3 regions of the Pantoea sp. X-Soil-ISGK-421 genome follow, and region 1 is predicted to be linked to each of the others. Evidence: predicted binding sites of a transcription regulator. Region 1 holds the regulator's gene; each other region holds the start of a gene.
The links. Region 1 encodes CRP, which controls carbon source genes, mostly activating them, when cyclic AMP is high. Its sites were predicted from a motif close to ATGTGANNNNNNTCACAT; they were not measured.
Positions count from the first base shown of each region.

Region 2: the regulator CRP is predicted to act here: its motif matches at 5,263-5,280, upstream of epd (erythrose-4-phosphate dehydrogenase).
Region 3: the regulator CRP is predicted to act here: its motif matches at 2,795-2,812, upstream of cdd (cytidine deaminase).

Region 1 covers NZ_AP035979.1:3,730,930-3,738,573, forward strand. Annotated here, with positions in the region: gene AC6I8K_RS17300 (hydrolase) at 1-908, shown strand, start outside; gene AC6I8K_RS17305 (YheU family protein) at 911-1,129, shown strand; gene AC6I8K_RS17310 (phosphoribulokinase) at 1,191-2,060, shown strand; gene AC6I8K_RS17315 (OsmC family protein) at 2,141-2,545, opposite strand; gene crp (cAMP-activated global transcriptional regulator CRP) at 2,850-3,482, shown strand; gene AC6I8K_RS17325 (YccS/YhfK family putative transporter) at 3,541-5,619, shown strand; gene argD (bifunctional acetylornithine/succinyldiaminopimelate transaminase) at 5,616-6,836, opposite strand; gene AC6I8K_RS17335 (aminodeoxychorismate synthase component II) at 6,924-7,499, opposite strand.
Region 2 covers NZ_AP035979.1:3,280,707-3,288,350, forward strand. Annotated here, with positions in the region: gene argO (arginine exporter ArgO) at 1-463, opposite strand, end outside; gene mscS (small-conductance mechanosensitive channel MscS) at 591-1,466, opposite strand; gene fbaA (class II fructose-bisphosphate aldolase) at 1,656-2,735, opposite strand; gene pgk (phosphoglycerate kinase) at 2,842-4,005, opposite strand; gene epd (erythrose-4-phosphate dehydrogenase) at 4,057-5,076, opposite strand; gene tkt (transketolase) at 5,420-7,411, opposite strand.
Region 3 covers NZ_AP035979.1:2,677,664-2,685,307, forward strand. Annotated here, with positions in the region: gene metG (methionine--tRNA ligase) at 1-1,428, shown strand, start outside; gene AC6I8K_RS12480 (CidA/LrgA family protein) at 1,670-2,056, shown strand; gene AC6I8K_RS12485 (CidB/LrgB family autolysis modulator) at 2,049-2,741, shown strand; gene cdd (cytidine deaminase) at 2,866-3,762, shown strand; gene AC6I8K_RS12495 (NAD-dependent malic enzyme) at 3,923-5,620, shown strand; gene sanA (outer membrane permeability protein SanA) at 5,860-6,579, shown strand; gene mglC (galactose/methyl galactoside ABC transporter permease MglC) at 6,621-7,631, opposite strand.

The sequences.
Region 1 (7,644 bases):
TTCTACGTCGCCGCGTTACCTTACGTCCGCACTGGCAGCGTCTTGACCTGCCGGACGGCGATTTTGTTGATTTAGCGTGGAGTGAAGACCCGGCGCAGGCGCGTCATAAGCCGCGCATGGTGATGTTTCACGGTCTGGAAGGCAGCTTTCGCAGTCCCTACGCGCACGGCCTGATGCAGGCGTGTCAAGCGCGTGGCTGGCTGGCGGTGGTAATGCACTTCCGCGGCTGCAGCGGCGAACCGAACCGCTTAAAGCGCATCTATCACTCCGGTGAAACCGAAGACGCAACCTACTTTCTTAACTGGCTGCAGCGCGAATGGGGCACCGTGCCAACCGCCGCCGTCGGCGTATCCCTGGGCGGCAACATGCTCGCTTGCCTGCTGGGTCAGCAAGGTCACGATGTACCGATTGATGCGGCCATTGCCATCTCGGCGCCGCTGGCGCTCGAGCCATGCAGCACCAAACTGGATGTCGGCTTCTCGCGTTTCTATCAGCACTATTTGCTGACGCGGCTGAAGAAAAACGCCACGCGTAAATTACACGCCTGGCCCGGCACGTTGCCGGTCGATCTCGCCCAACTGCGCGCTTTTCGCCGCTTACGCGAATTTGATGATGCGATAACCGCACGTGCGCACGGTTTTATTGACGCGAACGACTATTATCAACGTGCCAGCGCGATGCCGCTGCTGACCGGCGTGCGTAAACCGCTGCTGATTATTCATGCGCAAGACGATCCCTTTATGACCGATGCGGTTATTCCGCAACCTGACCAGCTTTCAGCATCGATTCAGTATCAACTGACGCAGCAAGGCGGCCACGTTGGCTTTGTCGGCGGCACCTTGCTTAAACCGAAAATGTGGCTGGAACAGCGCGTACCCGATTGGCTCTCAACGTATCTGGATGTGTAATTGTGATTATTCCCTGGCAAGAACTCGAAGCGGACACGCTGGAAAACCTGATTGAAACCTTTGTGTTACGCGAAGGTACTGATTATGGCGAGCAGGAACGCAGTTTACTGCAAAAAGTTGCCGACGTGCGCCGCCAGCTGGAGCGTGGCGATGTGGTGCTGGTGTGGTCGGAACTGCATGAATCCATCAATATCATGCCAAAAGGTGAATTCCGCGGCTGATGCACCCCGCGGCAATTCGTGGTAACAATGCTCATCGCCGGACCTCACAGGGAGCTCTGTTATGTCAGCCAGGCATCCAATTATTGCCGTTACCGGTTCCAGCGGCGCCGGAACCACTACCACCAGCCTTGCCTTCCGTAAGATTTTCCAGCAGCTGAATTTGCATGCAGCGGAAGTAGAAGGCGACAGTTTCCATCGCTTCACGCGTCCGGAAATGGACATGGCGATCCGCAAGGCGCGCGATCTGGGTCGCCATATCAGTTACTTCGGCCCGGAAGCCAACGACTTCGGCTTGCTTGAGCAGACGTTCAGGCATTACGGCCAAACCGGTTTGGGCGAATCGCGTAAATATTTGCACACATACGACGAAGCCGTGCCGTGGAATCAGGTGCCGGGCACTTTCACCCCCTGGCAACCGCTGCCGGAGAACACTGATGTGCTGTTCTATGAAGGCTTGCACGGCGGCGTGGTCACGCAGCAGCAAAATGTCGCAGAGCATGTCGATTTGCTGGTTGGCGTAGTCCCGATTGTTAATCTTGAGTGGATTCAGAAGCTGGTGCGCGACACGGGCGAGCGCGGTCATTCGCGTGAGGCGGTGATGGATTCGGTGGTGCGTTCGATGGAGGATTACATCAACTTCATCACGCCACAGTTCTCACGCACCCACATTAACTTCCAGCGTGTGCCAACCGTTGATACGTCCAACCCATTTGCGGCACGCGAAATTCCGTCGCTCGACGAAAGTTTCGTAGTGATTCATTTCCGCGGTCTGGAAGGCATCGCGTTCCCCTATCTCCTGTCGATGATTCAGGGATCGTTTATCTCCCACATCAATACGCTGGTGGTGCCGGGCGGAAAAATGGGACTGGCGATGGAGCTGATTATGCTACCGCTGGTGCAGCGACTCATTGAAGGGAAGCGGATTGAGTGAGTGTCATTGGTCGCCATGAATGGCGACCCTACGAAATGAGAGCGTTTTGTAGGGTGCGCATTAATGCGCACCTGCCAGCATTAAAGCGCGATCACTTCGTAGCTATGCGTAATTTCCACGCCTTTGCCCAGCATGATCGCCACCGAGCAATATTTTTCCGCTGACAAATCAACAGCGCGTGAAACCGCCTTGTCGCTCAACGCTTTGCCGCTGACGATGAAGTGGAGATTGATGTGGGTAAAAATACGTGGCGCTTCTTCCCGACGTTCTGAAGTGAGTTTCACTTCGCAATCGGCGACATCGCTGCGCCCTTTTTGCAGGATCGACACCACATCAATAGCGCTACAACCGCCCGCCGCCATCAGCACCATCTCCATTGGACTTGGCGCTTTATCACCGGAATTACCGTCCATTAATACCTGATGGCCGGATGAGGATTCTCCGAGAAAGGTCAAACCTTCCACCCATTTCACTCGTGCCTGCATTATTCTTTCTCCTGAAGAGGCGGTTTTGCCGCCAGAGTACGCTTTCACCTGACAAACAGCAATCCAGAGTAATCCCCCTTCTGCTGAAGCGAGACAACACAAGACAGCTCGCTAAAGCTGTGCTACAAACAGTGCTGAAAATATTTTCGTCATTACAGACGAAGGCGGGAAGAATCAAAAGCGTAGCTTAAGAGTCCACCCGGAATAATTTTTCCTTTACTGGAAACGCTCGACGATTAAACCGCCTGACAGGGAAAAATGCCCCCTGTATTTTGGGCACGATTACAACAGAGGATAATAGCGAATGGTTCTCGGCAAACCGCAAACAGACCCTACACTCGAATGGTTCCTGTCCCATTGCCATATTCACAAATATCCATCCAAAAGCACGCTCATCCATCAGGGTGAGAAAGCGGAAACGCTGTACTACATCGTGAAAGGTTCCGTAGCGGTACTGATTAAAGATGAAGAAGGCAAAGAGATGATTCTCTCCTATCTCAATCAGGGAGATTTTATCGGCGAACTCGGTCTTTTCGAAGAAGGCCAGGAACGCAGTGCTTGGGTGCGTGCGAAGTCTGCCTGCGAAGTGGCTGAAATTTCATACAAAAAATTCCGTCAGCTGATTCAGGTAAACCCGGATATTTTAATGCGACTTTCGTCGCAAATGGCGCGTCGTCTGCAAGTGACATCTGAGAAAGTGGGCAACCTTGCCTTCCTCGATGTGACCGGACGTATCGCGCAAACGCTGCTAAATCTGGCCAAACAGCCAGATGCGATGACTCACCCGGACGGGATGCAAATCAAAATCACCCGTCAGGAGATTGGTCAGATCGTGGGCTGCTCACGCGAAACCGTGGGTCGTATCCTGAAAATGCTGGAAGATCAGAATCTGATCTCCGCACACGGTAAAACCATCGTCGTTTACGGCACCCGCTAATTTCTTCTCACCCACGGCGTGATGGCAACATCGCGCCGTTTCTATTTGCGATGAGCTGATGTGGCGCCGAATCATCTATCATCCTGAAGTTAACTATGCGCTGCGGCAAACGCTGGTGCTGTGCCTGCCTGTGGCTCTCGGCTGGCTGTTTGGCGATCTGCAAAAAGGTCTGCTGTTCTCGTTAGTGCCTGCCTGTTGCAATATGGCGGGGCTGGATACGCCGCACAAACGCTTCTTCAAACGCCTGATTGTAGGGGGTTCGCTGTTTGCCACCGGCAGTTTCCTGATGCAAATCCTCACCGCGTACCAAATTCCGCTGCCGCTGATTTTGCTGGCGCTGCCGCTGCTGATTGGCGTGACCGGTGAAATCGGCCCACTGCATGCGCGCCTGCTCCCCGCGACGTTAATCGCCGCCATCTTTACGCTCAGTTTAGTGGGACGCATGCCGATGTGGGTGCCGCCGCTGCTCTACATAGGCGGCACGCTGTGGTACGGCTTGTTCAACTGGTTCTGGTTCTGGCTGTGGAAAGAGCAGCCGATGCGCGAATCGCTTAGCCTGCTGTTCCGTGAGCTGGCCGATTATTGCGATGCCAAATACACCTTACTGACGCAGTTGACCGATCCGGAAAAAGCGCTGCCCCCCCTGCTGGCACGCCAGCAAAAGGCGGTCGATCTCATCACGACCTGCTACCAGCAAATGCACATGTTGTCGGCCAGCCGTGATAACAGCCACAAACGTCTGACACGCGCTTTTCAGGTGGCGCTGGATTTACAGGAACACATCTCGGTGAGTTTGCATCAGCCCGAAGAGGTGCAAAAGCTCGTGGAGGAGAGCCACGCCGAAGCGGTGATTCGCTGGAACGCCAAAATCATCTCAGCCCGGCTGCGCGTGCTGGCCGATGCGATCCTCTACCATCAATTACCCGATCGTTTTCACATGGAGAAACAGCTCGGCGCGCTGGAGAAAATTGCGCGCCAGCATCCGGATAATCCGGTCGGCAACTTCTGCCTGTATCACTTCAGTCGCATCGCCCGCGTGTTGCGCACGCAGAAGCCACTCTACACACGTGACCTGATGGCCGATCGCCAGCGCCGTTTGCCGCTGTTGCCGGCGTTGCGCAGTTATCTGTCGTTCAAATCTTCCGCGTTACGCACCGCCGCTCGTTTCGCCGTGATGCTGATGTTTGGCAGCGCGTTGGCGCTGTTCTTCAACATTCCCAAACCTTACTGGATTCTGATGACCATCATGTTCGTCAGCCAGAACGGCTACAGCGCGACACGCGTGCGTATTCAGCACCGTGCGCTGGGCACCTTTGCGGGTTTGCTGATCGCTGCCGCCTCGCTACAGCTGGCGGTGCCGGAATCGATCACGCTGCTGTTTATGCTGGGGATCACGCTGGCAAGTTATCTGATCACGCGGAAATATTATGGCTGGTCGATGATTGGCTTCACCGTCACCGCAGTGTATTCGCTGCAGCTGCTGTCACTTAACGGCGCGCAATTTTTACTGCCACGCATGATGGATACCCTGATGGGCTGTTTGATTGCCTTCGCCGGGATGATTTGGTTGTGGCCGCAGTGGCAAAGCGGGCTGCTGCGCAAGAACGCACACGATGCGCTGGAAGCGTATCAGGATGCCTTGCGACTGTTGCTGGGACCGGAACAGTCGCCCGAGAAACTGGCTTATCAGCGCATGAAGGTTAATCAGGCGCACAATGCGCTGTTCAACTCATTGAACCAGGCATCGAGCGAGCCGGGCTTTAACCTGCAATATCTAAAAGATATGCGCATGTGGGTAACGCACAGTCAGTTCATTGTCGAGCATATTAACGCCATGACGATCCTGGCGCGCGAACACACCATGTTGACGGCGAAGCTGGCAGAACGTTATCTGCAATCCTGTGAAATCGCGCTGCAGCGTTGTCAGCAGCGGCTGGCATATGACGGGCCGGGCAACGACAGTAATATTCTGGAGGCGCCGGAGAATCTTAATGAAGGGCCGGTGACGATTGTCGAACAGCATGTGAAGCGGATCTTGCAGCACCTTAACGTCATGCACACCATCTCTTCACTGGCGTGGAGCCAGCGACCGCATCATGGTCGCTGGCTCAAGGTGTTACGTCCTAAAGCGGATTAAGCGGCCAGTACCTTTTCAATCGCGCGGGCGAAACGCGTCATGCCTTCGGCGATATCGGTAGGTTCAATCACCAGTGACGGCACAAAACGAATCACATCGGTGCCCGCAGTGAGAATCATCAGCCCTTCCGCTGCGCAAGCGTTGAGAATGTCACGCGCTTTGCTGGCAAACTGCGGCTTCAGCGCGGCCCCCATCAGCAGACCTTTGCCGCGAATCTCGCTAAAGATAGCGAATTTGCTGTCGATGGCTTGCAGCGCTTCAACAAATTGCTGACGACGTGCTTCTACACCTGCCAGCACTTGCGGCGTGTTGATGATATCCAACGCGGTTTCGGCAATCGCACAGGCCAGCGGATTGCCGCCGTAGGTGGTGCCGTGTACGCCCGGCGCCATCACCGAGGCAATTTCGTTGGTAGTCAGCATCGCACTCACCGGGAATCCGCCGCCCAGCGCTTTCGCGGTGGTGAGGATATCGGGCTTAATGCCGTAATGTTCATAGCTAAACAGTTTGCCGCTGCGGCCCATGCCGCTCTGCACTTCATCCAGCACCAGCAACGCATGGTGTTCATCACAGAGCGCGCGCAGACCTTGCATAAATTCTTGCGTAGCCGGCACAACGCCACCTTCGCCCTGAATCGGCTCGACCACGATGGCGCAGGTATGATCGTCAATCACCGCTTTGACCGCCTCAAGATCGTTGAACGGCACATGCACGATATCCGCCGGTTTTGGACCGAAACCATCGGAGTATTTCGGTTGGCCACCAACCGACACGGTAAACAGCGTGCGGCCGTGGAAGGCATTGTGAAAGGCGATGATTTTGCTTTTGAACGGGCTGTGTTTTTTACAGGCGTAATAACGCGCCAGCTTGAATGCCGCTTCGTTGGCTTCCGCACCGGAGTTACCGAAAAATACCCGATCGGCAAAGGTAGCAGCGATCAGTTTGCTGGCCAGACGCAGCGCCGGTTCGTTGGTGAACACGTTGCTGGTGTGCCACAGCGTTTCGCCCTGCGTTTTCAGCGTTTCCACCAGCGCCGGATGGCAATGGCCCAATGCAGTCACCGCGATACCGCCGGAGAAATCGATATACTCTTTGCCCTGCTGATCCCACACTCGGCTGCCTTTGCCTTTAACCGGCACAAACTGCGCAGGTGCATAAACAGGCAAAATAACGTTATCGAACGTTTCCCGGGTTACCGCTAGTTTTTCCGCTGCCATTGACGACCTCATCGGGTTATTTGTTGAGCTGATGTGAAATTATAATCACAAAATATGCATAAAAAATCACACGAAGGCAAACATAAGTTACGCGTTGAGGAAATTAGCCAGCAGCTGATGCCCTTGCTCACTGAGAATGCTTTCCGGATGAAACTGCACGCCTTCCAGCGACAAGCGACGATGGCGGAAACCCATGATCTCATCCGGCTGGCCATCGCGCAGGCTCCACGCGGTGACTTCAAACTCAGCAGGCAGCGAATCGCGCGCCACAATCAATGAATGGTAGCGCGTCACAGTAAGCGGATTGTTCAGACCGCGAAACACACCTTGACTGGTGTGCTGGATCAGCGAGGTTTTGCCGTGCATCACCTGGCGCGCGCGCACCACCTGCGCACCATAGGCTTGTGCGATCGCCTGATGCCCGAGGCAAACGCCAAGAATCGGCACGCGTCCGGCGAAATGGCGAATAGCCGCGAGCGAAATGCCGGATTGATCCGGCGTACATGGGCCAGGTGAAATCACCAGATGCGTCAGCGGCAGCGCGTCAATCTCATCCAACGTAATGGCGTCGTTGCGCACGACGCGCACGTCAGCGCCCAACTCGCAGAAGTATTGGTAGAGATTCCAGGTAAAGGAGTCGTAGTTATCGATTAGCAGCAGCATATTAAGTCGTAAATGTGAGTCATTGCTGGCGACCGGCGCAAGAAAGGTCGCAAAAGAGCCATGTTAACACCTTCAAATTGAATACCCGCTAGCTGACAAAAAAAGAATCTGATTACTCTCACACTCAGTGCTATATTTTGGAGAG
Region 2 (7,644 bases), 450 kb from region 1:
TCACGGTGCCAAAGGCAAACCAACGGCGCGCGTCCGCTGATGGCAATTGGCTGCCGAGACTGCCGAGCACCACAAAGGTGTCGAGATAGACGTGCGGATTGAGCCAGGTGACCGCGAGAATGGTGGCGATGATGCGCCAGCGTCCTTGTTTTATCTCCGCATCAGAGGCCAGCGACACATCACCCTGCCACGCACTGCGCAGCGCGCCCCAGCCGTACCACAGCAGAAACGCCACGCCCGCCCAGGTTATCAGCATCAATAAAACCGGCGATTGATTAAGCAACGCGCTGCCGCCAAAAATCCCACCGCAGATCAGTGCAATATCGCTGAGGGTACATATTGATGCGGTCATCAGATGGTAATGGCGCTTAATACCCTGATTCATGACAAAAGCATTTTGCGGACCTAACGGCAGAATCAGCGCAGCGCCAAGGGCAAGCCCTTGTAAATAAACAGATAACACAGAGTGAATCCTGAAGCTATGAAAGATGCTGTGCAGTATAGAGAGGCAAAGATATTAGAGGAAATTGAAAGAATTAATTGGCTATTAGAGTAGCTAATAAAAAGGCACCCGCAGGTGCCTTTCTTTTTTATTCGGTGCGCGCGAGCTGTTGTTGCTCGCTCTTCACCTGATGCAGATGCACATCCATCTGCGGATAAGGAATGCCGATGCCGTTCGCATCCAGCGCACGCTTGAAGTTTTTCATCAGATCCCAGTAGACGTTTTGCAGATCGCTGCTTTTGCTCCAGCAACGCACCACAAAGTTAAGTGATGAGGCCGCCAATTCATTCAGGCCGATCTGCACGCCAAGGTCTTGCAGCACGCGATCGTCCGCATCAACCACTTCACGTAACAGGCTAATGACCTGATCGACATCCGCATCGTAAGCCACGCCAATAATAAACTCGTTACGACGGATGGGTTCGCGTGAGTAGTTAACGATGTTTCCGGCAATAATTTTACCGTTTGGCACCACCACAATTTTGCCATCAGCACTTTTCAACGTGGTGGAGAAAATCTGTACGTTCTGCACGGTACCCATTACGCCGCCGAGATCGACAAACTCACCGGTTTTGAATGGACGGAAGGTCACCAGCAGCACGCCAGCCGCGAGGTTCGACAGCGAACCCTGCAACGCCAAACCCACCGCTAAACCGGCGGCACCCAGCACGGCGATCACCGAAGCGGTCTGCACCCCGACTCGTCCCAGTGCGGCAATGATAGTGAAGGCGATAACGCCGTAGCGCACCATCGCAGAGAGGAAATCCGCGACGGTGGCATCAATGTGACGTGCCAACAGTACGCGGTTAATCGCATTAGAGATGATGCGAGCGATGAACATACCGATGATGATGGTAATAATCGCCGCCACAATATTCACCGCATAGCTCAGGATCAGCGCCTGATTGCGTACCAGCCATCCACCAGCACTGTTAATGCCATCAACGACATTTAAGTCTTCCATTTGTAAGCCCTGTTATTGAGTTTCCCGCGGGAAAATGCAAAAAACTGCCAGATTGACTCCGACACTCCGAATACAAGGGTAAACAAAAATAAGGCGAAGCGCCAAAATTGGCCTGAATTCGTGGGATTTTCCGGATGAGACGCATAAAAAAAAGGCCCTTTCGGGCCTTTTTTGTACTGTAAGGAAAAATTACAGTACGTCGACAGCGTTAAGCTCTTTGAAAGCTTGTTCCAGGCGAACAACCATTGAAGCCTGAGCAGAACGCAGCCAAACGCGTGGATCGTAGTATTTCTTGTTCGGGCTATCTACGCCGTTCGGGTTGCCCAGCTGAGCTTGCAGATAGTCTTCGTTCTTTTTGTAGTACTGCAGAATACCGTCCCATGTTGCCCATTGGGTGTCGGTATCGATGTTCATCTTGATTACGCCGTAACCAATAGACTCTTCGATTTCTGCAGCAGAAGAACCGGAACCACCGTGGAACACGAAGTCCAGCGCGTTGTGCGGCAGATTGTGTTTCTTAGTCACGTATTCCTGAGAATCACGCAGGATGGTCGGGGTCAGTTTCACGTTGCCTGGCTTGTACACGCCGTGCACGTTACCGAATGAAGCGGCAATGGTGAAACGTGGGCTGATTTTGCTCAGCTCGGTGTACGCGTAATCAACGTCTTCTGGCTGGGTGTACAGCGCAGATGCGTCCATGTGGCTGTTGTCCACGCCGTCTTCTTCGCCGCCGGTGCAACCCAGTTCGATTTCCAGCGTCATATCCAATTTAGCCATGCGCGCCAGGTACTTAGAAGAGATCTCGATATTCTCTTCCAGTGACTCTTCAGACAGGTCAATCATGTGAGAAGAGAACAGCGGCTTGCCGGTTTTCTTAAAGTGCTCTTCACCCGCGTCCAGCAGACCGTCGATCCACGGCAGCAGTTTCTTGGCGCAGTGGTCGGTGTGCAGAATGACTGGCACGCCATACTGTTCAGCCATCAGATGCACATGGTAAGCACCGGCGATAGCACCGAAGATTGCTGCGCCCTGTGGTTTGTCGGTTTTGAAGCCTTTACCGGCGATGAAGGCAGCACCACCATTGGAGAACTGAACGATGACCGGCGCTTTCACCTTGGCCGCAGCTTCCAATACTGCATTGATGGAGTCCGTGCCGACGCAGTTAACTGCTGGCAGAGCGAATTTGTTCTCTTTCGCTACCTGGAAAATTTTCTGAACGTCGTCACCAGTGACAACGCCGGGTTTTACGAAATCAAAAATTTTAGACATGGTTGTGTCCCGTTTCGTTACCGTTCATCCCCAACAGGGGATTGCGATTTGATTGCCCAACACAGGGCAAGCTTTCAGGCGACGCCAAAGCGCCGCCCCCAAAGAGTTACTGCTTAGCGCGCTCTTCCAGCATAGCAACTGCTGGCAGTTTTTTGCCTTCCACGAATTCGAGGAATGCGCCGCCGCCGGTAGAGATATAAGAGATCTTATCTTCGATACCGAACAGATCGATAGCAGCCAGGGTATCGCCGCCACCCGCAACAGAGAACGCATCGCTATCGGCGATAGCATTCGCCACAATTTCGGTGCCTTTACGGAAGTTCGGGAACTCGAACACGCCAACCGGACCGTTCCACAGAATGGTTTTTGCGCCTTTCAGGATGGCAGCCATTGCCTGAGCGGTTTCGTCACCGAAGTCCATAATCTCTTCGTTATCCGCTACTTCGGAAACCTTTTTCACGGTTGCCGGTGCAGTTTCAGAGAATTCCGTGCCTACGCGAGAATCGGTAGGAACCGGAATGCCGTGCTCATCACGCAGCTTTTTCGCGGCTTCAACGAAGTCTGGCTCGTACAGAGATTTACCGACGTTATTGTCGATAGCCACGAAGGTGTTCGCGATACCGCCGCCGACGATTACGGTGTCAGCAATCTTCACCAGCGACTGCAGGACATCAAATTTGGTAGAGACTTTAGAACCGCCAACCACAGCAACCAGCGGACGTTCTGGGTTGCTCATCACTTTACCCAGCGCTTCCAGCTCAGCTGACAACAGCGGACCGGCACAGGCGATAGGAGCGAATTTGGCCACGCCATGGGTAGACGCCTGAGCGCGGTGCGCAGTACCGAAGGCATCCATTACGAAGACGTCGCACAGTGCAGCATATTTCTTCGACAGGCCTTCTTCGTCTTTCTTCTCGCCTTTGTTAAAGCGCACGTTTTCCAGCACCACCAGTTCGCCAGCGCCCACTTCCACGCCGTCGAGGTACTCTTTCGCCAGGGTCACGTTGGTGCCGTTCAGTTTTTCTTTCAGGTAGTTAACAACCGGCAGCAGGGAGAACTCTTCGTTGTATTCACCTTCGGTCGGACGACCCAGGTGAGAGGTAACCATCACTTTCGCGCCCTGTTTCAACGCCGCTTCGATGGTAGGCAGAGAAGCACGAATACGTGCATCTGACGTCACTTTCCCTTCTTTCACTGGCACGTTGAGATCGGCACGGATCAGAACGCGTTTACCAGCAAGATCCAGATCGGTCATCTTAATTACAGACATGGTGAACCCTCTCGTTGACTCTCATAAGTTTTGCCAGACGCAGTCCGCGTCTTACCTGAAACCGCTTGCGGCCATTGCTAACGTGGTGTCGATCATACGGTTAGCAAAGCCCCATTCGTTGTCACACCAAACCAGCGTTTTGATAAGGTGATGACCACTGACCCGCGTTTGCGTGCCATCGACTATGGCACTGTGCGGATCATGGTTAAAATCTACTGAGACTAACGGTAATTCCGTATAGTCAACTATACCACGAAACGCCCCTTCTGACGCGTTTTGCAGCAACGTATTGACCTCACACGCCTTCACCGCTTCGCGCACAGACACGCTCAAATCAATGGCTGTCACGTTGATAGTAGGCACGCGCACGGCAATCGCTTCAAAGCGATCGTTAAATTTCGGAAAAATACGGGTAATGCCAGCAGCAAGACGCGTATCTACCGGAATGATCGATTGGCTGGCAGCGCGCGTACGGCGCAAGTCGCTGTGATAAGCGTCAATCACCTGTTGATCGTGCATCGCCGAGTGAATGGTGGTCACAGTGCCCGACTCAATGCCAAAGGCGTCATCCAGCAACTTGATCACCGGGATAATGCAGTTGGTGGTGCAGGATGCGTTGGAGACAATGCAGTCAGTTTGTTTAAGAGCTTGTTCGTTTACGCCGAACACGACGGTGGCATCGAGATCGTTGCCGCCCGGATGCGAGAACAACACTTTCTTCGCACCCGCCTGCAAATGGGCTTCGCCATCAGCACGACTGCCGTACACGCCGGTACAATCCAGCACGATATCGACATTCAGTTCGCGCCACGGCAGCACATCAATTTCCGCCTGATGCAGGATGCGAATGGTGTCGTCGCCAACAAACAGCAGATCGCGTTCCTGGCGCACATCAAGGGCAAAACGTCCGTGGCTGGTGTCGTACTTCAGCAGATGCGCCATACCGGCGGCGTCTGCCAATTCGTTAATGGCGACCACGGTGATTTCAGCCCGGCGACCGGTTTCATACAGGGCACGTAATACGTTACGCCCGATACGACCAAAACCATTTATTGCTACGCGAACGGTCATCTCTACCTTCAACAACACCAGAAAAACGTGCCGATTAGCCTGAGCGTTTCACACCTTTTTGTACAGGGAATTATTACCTGTACACTCCGGAAAGCCACACGGTCTCGCTCACGACTGAAACGGTTCAGCTAGAGTAATGCAAGAGAGGAATAACGGGAATGATTGCGATCAAATGAGTGGCAGAATATTGGATCTGCGTCACAAATTTTGCCTTGATGAATTATTACTACAGGAATAATTGAACCGTTTCAGGTCAGATACCCGTGCACTGCAGATGTGCGCGATGAATCGCGCCGCTACAGGCGGTGCATAACCGGTAGCGGCGCAATTTATTGCGCAAAAATTACAGAATCGATTTCGCCGTTTTAACCACGTTCTCAACGGTGAAGCCAAACTCTTTGAACAGCTGATCCGCCGGCGCTGACTCACCGAAGGTGGTCATGCCGACGATCGCGCCGTTCAGGCCGGTGTATTTGGACCAGTAATCTGCGATACCCGCTTCAATCGCCACGCGCGCCGCCACCGCTTTCGGCAGCACGGATTCACGGTACGCCGCGTCCTGCTTGTCGAAGGCGTCGGTGGAAGGCATGGAGACCACGCGCACCTTGCGGCCTTCTGCCGTCAGCTGCTCGTAAGCGCTCACCGCCAGTTCCACTTCCGAACCGGTGGCGATCAGGATCAGCTCCGGCGTGCCGCTGCTGTCCTTCAGCACGTAACCGCCGCGCGCCACGTTAGCCAGCTGCTCAGCGGTACGATCCTGCTGCGCCAGGTTCTGACGCGAGAAGATCAGCGCCGACGGGCCGTCAACGCGTTCGATGGCGTATTTCCACGCCACCGCCGATTCAACCTGGTCGCACGGGCGCCAAAGGCTCATGTTTGGCGTCACGCGCAGGCTGGCCATCTGCTCAACCGGCTGGTGCGTCGGGCCATCTTCGCCCAGACCAATGGAGTCGTGGGTGTAGACCATAATCTGACGGATTTTCATCAGCGCGGCCATGCGTGCGGCGTTGCGCGCGTACTCGACGAACATCAGGAAGGTGGCGGTGTACGGCAGGAAGCCGCCGTGCAGCGCCAGACCGTTGGCAATCGCGGTCATACCGAACTCGCGCACGCCGTAATGGATGTAGTTGCCCGCCGCGTCTTCGTTGATTGGCTTCGAGCCGGACCACATGGTGAGGTTGCTTGGCGCAAGGTCAGCGGAGCCGCCCAGGTATTCCGGCAGGATTTTACCAAAGGCTTCGATGGCGTTCTGCGAGGCTTTACGGCTGGCGATTTTCGCCGGGTTGGCCTGCAGCTGCTCAATGAACTTCTGCGACTCGCTGGCCCAGTTTTCTGGCAGCGCGTTGTTGACGCGACGCTTGAACTCCGCGGCCAGCGCCGGATGCGCAGCGGCGTAGGCGGCAAACTTTTTGTCCCACGCGGACTCTTTCGCCTGGCCGGCTTCTTTGGCGTCCCACTGCGCGTAGATGTCGGAAGGAATTTCAAACGGACCGTGGTTCCAGCCCAGCTGCTTGCGGGTCAGCGCGATTTCATCGGCACCCAGCGGCGCGCCGTGCGAATCGTGCGTACCGGCTTTGTTCGGCGAGCCGAAGCCAATCACGGTTTTGCACATCAGCAGTGAAGGCTTATCGGACACCGCTTTGGCTTCTTCAACGGCTTTCCTGATGGCTTCTGCATCGTGACCGTCCACGCCGCGCACCACGTGCCAGCCGTAGGCTTCAAAGCGTTTGGCGGTGTCGTCGGTGAACCAGCCGTCGACGTGACCGTCGATGGAGATGCCGTTGTCGTCATAGAAGGCCACCAGTTTGCCCAGCTTCAGGGTGCCGGCGATGGAGCACACCTCGTGCGAGATGCCTTCCATCATGCAGCCGTCGCCCATAAACACGTAGGTGTTATGGTCTACGATGTCATGACCCGGACGGTTGAACTGCGCCGCCAGCGTGCGCTCAGCGATGGCGAAACCGACCGCGTTAGCGATGCCCTGACCCAGCGGGCCGGTGGTAGTTTCAACGCCCGCGGTGTAGCCGTATTCCGGGTGGCCTGGAGTTTTAGAGTGCAGCTGACGGAAGTTCTGCAGTTCGCTCATTGGCAGATTGTAGCCGGTGAGGTGCAGCAGGCTGTAAATCAGCATTGAGCCGTGACCGTTCGACAGCACGAAGCGGTCGCGATCTGCCCACAGCGGGTTAGTAGGGTTATGGTTCAGGAAGTCACGCCATAGCACTTCGGCGATGTCCGCCATGCCCATCGGGGCACCCGGATGTCCCGAATTGGCTTTCTGTACTGCATCCATACTTAACGCGCGAATGGCGTTGGCAAGCTCTTTACGAGAGGGCATCTTCTACTCCAGGTCGGATTAATGCTCCGCCACGCTTAACTTATTGTAATTAATCAGTTATAAGGCGAAGCGAGAAAAAAGTCGCACATCAATGTACATGAACATAAGGGCAAAAGTACATGCATCAGGGTGCTAAATAGCGGGTAAACGGTTGCATTTCCGGGCTTGTCTGCTAGCCATTGCACAATATGCGAGCTATAACCAAAGCGTTTAAACATCTGCGACTGTTTCAG
Region 3 (7,644 bases), 1.1 Mb from region 1:
CAGGCGTGGACGCGCTCAGGTGCGCTGCAAGAGCAGGTGGCGAATAAGATGCAAGAGTGGTTCGAGTCTGGCTTGCAGCAGTGGGATATCTCACGCGATGCGCCTTACTTCGGCTTCGAAATTCCTGGTGCACCGGGCAAATACTTCTACGTCTGGCTGGATGCGCCAATCGGTTACATGGGTTCATTCAAAAACCTGTGCGACAAGCGCGGCAACATCGATTTTGACGAGTTCTGGAAAAAAGATTCCACGACCGAGCTGTATCACTTCATCGGTAAAGACATCGTCTATTTCCACAGCCTGTTCTGGCCAGCGATGCTGGAAGGCAGCAACTTCCGCAAACCCACTAACCTGTTCGTGCACGGTTATGTGACGGTGAACGGCGCGAAGATGTCCAAATCGCGCGGCACCTTTATTAAAGCCAGCACCTGGTTGCAGCATTTGGATGCCGACAGCCTGCGTTACTACTACGCGGCCAAACTCTCTTCGCGCATCGACGACATCGACCTGAATCTGGAAGATTTCGTACAGCGCGTGAATGCGGACGTGGTGAACAAAGTGGTGAATCTGGCATCCCGTAACGCGGGCTTCCTGACTAAACGCTTTGGTGGCAAATTGGCCAGCGAACTGGCCGATCCAGCGCTGTATCAAACCTTTGTTGATGCGTCCGAGAAGATCGGTGAAGCCTGGGCCAGCCGCGAATATAACCGTGCGATCCGTGAAATTATGGCGCTGGCCGATCTGGCTAACCGCTATGTCGATGAGCAGGCACCTTGGGTGGTGGCGAAGCAAGAAGGCCGTGATGCCGATCTGCAAGCAATTTGCTCAATGGGCATCAACCTGTTCCGCGTATTGATGACCTGGCTGAAGCCGGTATTGCCATCGCTGACCGAACGTACCGAAGCCTTCCTGCAAAGCGAGCTGAGCTGGGATGCGATTGCGCAACCGCTGCTGGACCATGAAGTAGCACCGTTCAAAGCGCTGTATGGCCGTATCGAAATGGCCAAAGTTGAGGCACTGGTTGAGGCCTCGAAAGAGGACGCAGCGGCGGCCAACAAGCCTGCTGCAACCGGTCCGCTGGCCGATGCACCGATTGGCGACACCATCACCATCGATGATTTTGCCAAAGTCGATATGCGTGTGGCGCTGATTGAGAAAGCCGAGCTGGTGGAAGGCTCCGACAAGCTGCTGCGTCTGGAGCTGGATGTGGGCGGCGAGAAACGTCAGATTTTCTCAGGCATTCGCGCAGCCTATCCGGATCCATCCGTGCTGGTCGGCAAGATGACCATCATCGTTGCTAACCTCGCGCCGCGTAAAATGCGCTTCGGTATTTCAGAAGGCATGGTGCTGTCAGCGGGGCCGGGCGGTAAAGACCTGTTTGTGCTGTCCGTTGATAGCGGCGCAGTGCCGGGTATGCCGGTTAAGTGAGCTAACAAGCCGCCTGAGGGCGGCTTTTTTATGCCCATGGATCCGGCGCATTGTAGGGTCGCCATTTAGGGCGTAATGCCGCTCACTTAAGCAAGGTGCGCATGAATGCGCACCCTACGAAAATCCAGCGAAATACATGTAGGGTCGCCATTCATGGCGACCAGGTTAGACATTCTTGTGATCGCTAGCACGCTATTGGCTTAATGCGTATGATAAAGCGCTACGAAAACAGGAGCCTGACATGCCTGCCGTTCTCTCTGCTTGTTGGCGCTATGTACGCGCCTTCGCCATTATTTATGCGGCACTGTACGCCGGTATAGGGATATCTTCCCTGCTTCCGATTACGATTCCCGGCAGCATCATCGGCATGCTGCTGCTGTTCCTGCTGCTGGCGCTGCACATTCTGCCGGTTGAATGGGTGAAACCTGGATGCCATTTGCTGATTCGCTATATGGCGCTGCTGTTTGTTCCGATCAGCGTCGGCGTGATGAGCTATACCGATATTCTCACCGCCCAGTTCGGGCCGATTGTGGTGTCCTGCATTGTCAGTACCTTTATGGTGCTGCTGATTGTCGGTCTCAGTGCGGAAAGATTACAGCGCCCGCGGGAGGAAAAACCGCATGATTGATGCCTGGTGGTCGCTGCCGTTGACCGTGTTCGCCTATTTCCTGGCGCGTAAACTGGCGGCAAAAATCAATATCTCCATCGTCAATCCATTGCTGGTGGCGATGGCAATTGTCATCCCCATTTTGCTGCTAACCAACCTGCCTTATACGCGCTATTTTGCTGGCAGCAGCCTGCTCAATCAGTTGCTGCAACCGGCGGTTGTCGCGCTGGCATTGCCGCTGTACGAGCAGATGCATCAGATTCGCGCGCGCTGGAAAACCATCATCAGCGTCTGTTTCATCGGCAGCATCACGGCGATGGTGTCGGGCACCGCGATAGCGCTGTGGATGGGGGCAACGCCGGAAATCGCCGCCACCATTATGCCAAAATCCGTCACTACGCCGATTGCGATGGCAGTCTCCGCATCGCTGCACGGTATTCCCGCCATCAGCGCCATCTGCGTGTTAATCGCTGGCGTGCTGGGCGCAGTGTTCGGCCATATGCTGCTCAATCTGTTTAAGGTGAATAACAAATCTTCGCGCGGATTGGCGATTGGCAATGCCTCACACGCATTAGGCACCGCGCGCGCAGCCGAGATCGATTATCAGGAAGGCGCATTCAGCTCACTGGCTCTGGTCATTTGCGGCATCATCACCTCGTTGCTGGCACCGTTCCTTTTTCCACTGTTAATGCATTGGTGGGGCTGAAACTTGCGAGAGATCTCGCAAAGTTGAAACAACCCAATCAGCTTACATTGTCAGAGCGACTTGGATCACATATAAAACGTCAGGCGGCGCATCGCCGCTAACGCGTAACTGAGGCCATCACATCATGCATTCACGATTCCTTACTGCTTTTTCCGCCCTGCCCGCCGCGCTGCAAGCGGCGATTCAGCCGCTGATGGATGCGCCGGATTTCCACGGCGTGTTGCGTCCGCAGGATGTCGCACAACTGAAACAGCTTACCGGTCTGGATGATGATGCGCTGGCGTTGGAACTGCTGCCGCTGGCGGCAAGCTGCGCGGTGGCAACCGTATCGCATTTTAATGTCGGCGCGATTTCGCGCGGCGTCAGCGGCCATTGGTACTTCGGCGCCAACATGGAGTTCCTGCACACGCCGCTGCAGCAGACGGTCCATGCTGAGCAAAGTGCCATTACCCATGCATGGTTGCGCGGAGAAGAGAAACTGGCGGCGATTACCGTCAACTACACGCCGTGCGGACATTGCCGTCAGTTTATGAACGAGCTGAACAGCGGCACGGCGATTCGCATCAGCCTGCCGGGACGCGCCGTTAGCACGCTGGGCGACTATCTGCCGGATGCGTTTGGTCCAGCCGATTTGAATATAACCGAGCGCTTGCTGACGCCGGTCGATCATGGTTTTGCTGTTGAAGGCGATGCGTTGCAACAGGCCGCCATTGCCGCCGCCAATCACAGTCATGCACCTTATAGTCAAAGTTACAGCGGCGTGGCGCTGCGCAGCCAAAGCGGCAGCATCTTTACCGGTCGCTATGCAGAGAACGCCGCCTTCAACCCAAGCTTGCCACCGTTACAAGCCGCACTGATTTTGATGAACATGAGCAACGAAGCGCTGGACACTATTCAGCAAGCGGTTTTGGCGGAATGTCATGGCAGTACGCTGAGTCAGCTGGATGCCACGCGCGCTACGCTTGCCGCGTTGGGATGTGAGGATTTCTCACTTACTTTAGTTTCGAAAACATCAGTTTAGTGATCCTTTTACCGCTTTTGTGACCTTCTGTTAACAAAAGCTGTACATCTGCAGGAATTTTCATAGGATCGGGCGCCAGAACCTCTTCACTTCAAGATGGACTGGCGTTACCTTTTCCCGGCGATACGTCAGAAAACACTGCAACCGGAGCAAGCACTGCATGGAACTCGACTACGAAAGTAAACGCCCGCTGTATATTCCTTATGCGGGTCCGATCCTGCTGGAATTTCCGCTGTTGAATAAAGGCAGCGCCTTCACCCTCGAAGAACGTAACGAATTCAACCTCAACGGCCTGTTACCGGAAGCGGTAGAGACCATTGAAGAGCAGGCCGAACGTGCCTGGCGCCAGTTCCTGGATTTCAAAAACAATAACGACAAGCATGTCTATCTGCGCAACATCCAGGATACCAACGAAACCCTGTTCTACCGCCTGCTCGACAATCATCTGGAAGAGATGATGCCGATCATCTATACCCCAACAGTTGGCGCGGCGTGTGAACACTTCTCAGAAATCTACCGTCGCGCGCGCGGCGTGTTCATCTCTTACAACAACCGCGACCGTATTGAAGACATGCTGCAGAATGCCACCAAGCAGAATGTGAAAGTGATCGTAGTTACCGATGGCGAGCGTATTCTTGGCCTCGGCGACTTAGGCATCGGTGGCATGGGCATCCCAATCGGTAAACTGTCGTTGTATACCGCGTGTGGTGGCATCAGCCCGGCTTACACCCTGCCAGTGGTGCTGGATGTCGGCACCAACAACCAGCAGCTGCTGAACGACCCGCTCTACATGGGCTGGCGTCATCCGCGTATTACCGGCGATGAGTACGAAGCGTTCGTTAACGAGTTCATCCAGGCAGTGAACCGTCGCTGGCCGAACGTGCTGTTGCAGTTCGAGGACTTCGCGCAGAAAAACGCCATGCCGCTGCTGGAACGTTATCGCGATGAGATTTGCTGCTTCAATGATGATATTCAAGGCACCGCCGCGGTGACCGTCGGCACCCTGATCGCCGCTAGCCGCGCCGCCGGCAGCCGCCTGTGCGAACAGAAAGTGGTGTTCCTCGGTGCCGGTTCTGCCGGTTGCGGTATCGCCGAGCAGATCATCGCGCAGATGAAGTCGGAAGGGTTGAGCGATGATGAAGCGCGTGGCCGCGTGATGATGGTGGACCGATTTGGTCTGCTGACCGACAAACTGCCGAACCTGCTCAATTTCCAGAGCAAGCTGGTGCAGAAGAGCGAAAACTTAAAAGATTGGGACACCAGTAGCGACTCAATTTCTCTGCTCGACGTGGTGCGCAACGCCAAGCCGGATATTCTGATTGGCGTATCAGGTCAACCTGGCCTGTTCACCGAAGAGATTATTCGCGAGATGCACAAGCACACCAAGCGTCCAATCGTTATGCCGCTGTCGAACCCGACTTCACGCGTTGAAGCGACGCCAGCTGATATCATCGCCTGGACCGATGGTGCCGCGCTGGTTGCCACCGGCAGCCCGTTCTCGCCGGTGACCTGGAAGGGGAAAACCTATCCGATCGCCCAGTGCAACAACTCGTATATCTTCCCTGGCATTGGTTTGGGTGTCATCGCTGCAGGCGCGAGTCGCGTAACAGATTCGATGCTGATGACGGCCAGCCGTGCCCTGGCCGACTGCTCGCCGCTGGTGAACGATGGCGAAGGCCCGGTTCTGCCGGAAATCAAAGACATTCAGGGTGTTTCAAAACTGATTGCCATCGAAGTGGGCAAAGCGGCCCAACTGGCTGGCGTGGCGGTGGTCACTTCTGAAGATGTGTTGTCGAAAGCCGTCAGCAACAACTTCTGGCTGCCGCAGTATCGTCACTATCGTCGTACTTCGATCTGATTCACCTACCCTAAATAATTCGAGCTGCAGGAAGGCGGCAAGTGGGTTCATCCCCGGGAGCTTACTTAAGTAAGTGACTGGGGTGAATGCACGCAGCCAACGCACCTGTAGCTTGAAGTATGCCGGTAGATCCGGCCATGCTTAAAAATCCAGCGCATAATTGCCCTTAGCTTGCTTCCCTCGCTCGCCTCAAGTAGCCTTTATCCATTCTGAATTCTGCCAACCGAGTGCCCGCGCGCATGATTAAACGCGTTTTCTTTGGTCTGTTTTTCATCATCTTACTGATGGTAGCGACCGCGCTCGGCCTCGATCGCTGGATCAGTTGGAAAACCGCGCCCTTTATTTACGAAGATGTCACCTCGCTGCCGCATCGTCAGGTCGGCGTGGTCTTGGGCACGGCGAAGTATTACCGCACAGGTGTAATCAATCAGTATTACCTCTATCGCATTCAAGGCGCGTTGAACGCGTACAACAGTGGCAAGGTGAATTACCTGCTGCTGAGCGGGGATAATGCGCAGCAAAGCTATAACGAACCGATGACCATGCGCCGCGATTTGATTAAAGCGGGCGTTGCGCCGTCGGACATCGTGCTGGATTATGCCGGTTTCCGCACGCTGGACTCGATTGTACGCACGCGCAAAGTATTCGATACCAATGATTTCATCATCATTACCCAGCGCTTCCACTGTGAACGCGCGCTGTATATCGCCCAGCATTTGGGTATACAGGCACAGTGTTATGCGGTGCCATCGCCGAAAAACATGTTGTCGGTGCGTTTTCGCGAAGTGGGTGCGCGTTTAGGCGCGCTGGCGGATTTGTATTTGATGAAGCGCGAGCCGCGTTTCCTCGGCCCGTTAGTGCCGATTCCTGCGGTGCATGAAGTGCCGGAAGATGCCCAGAGTTATCCGGCGGTGACACCAGAGCAGCTTTTGGAACTGGAAGAGAAACTGCAGAAATAAAAAGGGTCGCAAGCATGCGACCCTTTTTTTGCGGCTGTTTATTACTTCTTACGCGCGTATTTCAATGAATCCAGCGCCACAGCGAAGATGATGATGCCGCCTTTGATGATGTACTGCCAGTAAGGGTTGACGCCGATGTAGGTCAAACCGTAGTTGATCACCGTAAAGATGATCACACCGGTCACCACGCCCGCCACAGAACCCACGCCACCGGCAAACGACACGCCGCCGACCACGCACGCTGCAATCGCATCCAGCTCATACATAAAGCCAAGGTTGTTGGTGGCGCTGCCGATACGGCCCGCTTCCAGCATGCCGCCGAACGCATAGAACACACCAGACAGTGCATACACCAGAATCAGGTTGAACGGTACGTTTACACCGGACACTTTCGCCGCTTCCGGGTTACCACCGATAGCAAAGATGTTTCGACCGAAACGGGTTTTATTCCACAGTACCCAAACAAATACGATGGCAATGACGGCGTAGAAGGTAATAAACGACAGTTTGAAATCACCGAAACGCAGGAAGCCTTGGGCAAATTTGGAGAAACCAGGATCGAAACCGGCAATCGGCGATGCGCCCACAAAATCGTAATAGAGTGAGTTGATACCGTAAACGATAATCATGGTGCCCAGTGTGGTGATAAATGGCGTTACCTTGAGGTAAGCAATGATCACGCCGTTCACCAGACCAATCACGCCGCCGATGATGCACACGGTCAGGATAACAAGCGGAATTGGCACGGTATCCAGATGCGGGAACACCTTGTTAGCGTTATCCATTGCCTGCAGCAGCGTCGCTGCAACCACCGCCGCTAAGCCCACCTGACGACCTGCCGAAAGGTCTGTACCCTGGGTGACAATCAGACCCGCCACGCCCAGCGCGATAATAATACGCACCGAAGATTGGGTCAGAATGTTACTGAGGTTCATTAAACTTAAGAACGTTGGATCCTGGAAAATAATAATTGCCAGCAGTACAAACAGGACAACGTAAATGCCGCCCTCTTTTAACCAGGTTAGCGCATTCTTTTTAGTAGTCGCTTTCATGTTAAAGCCCTTG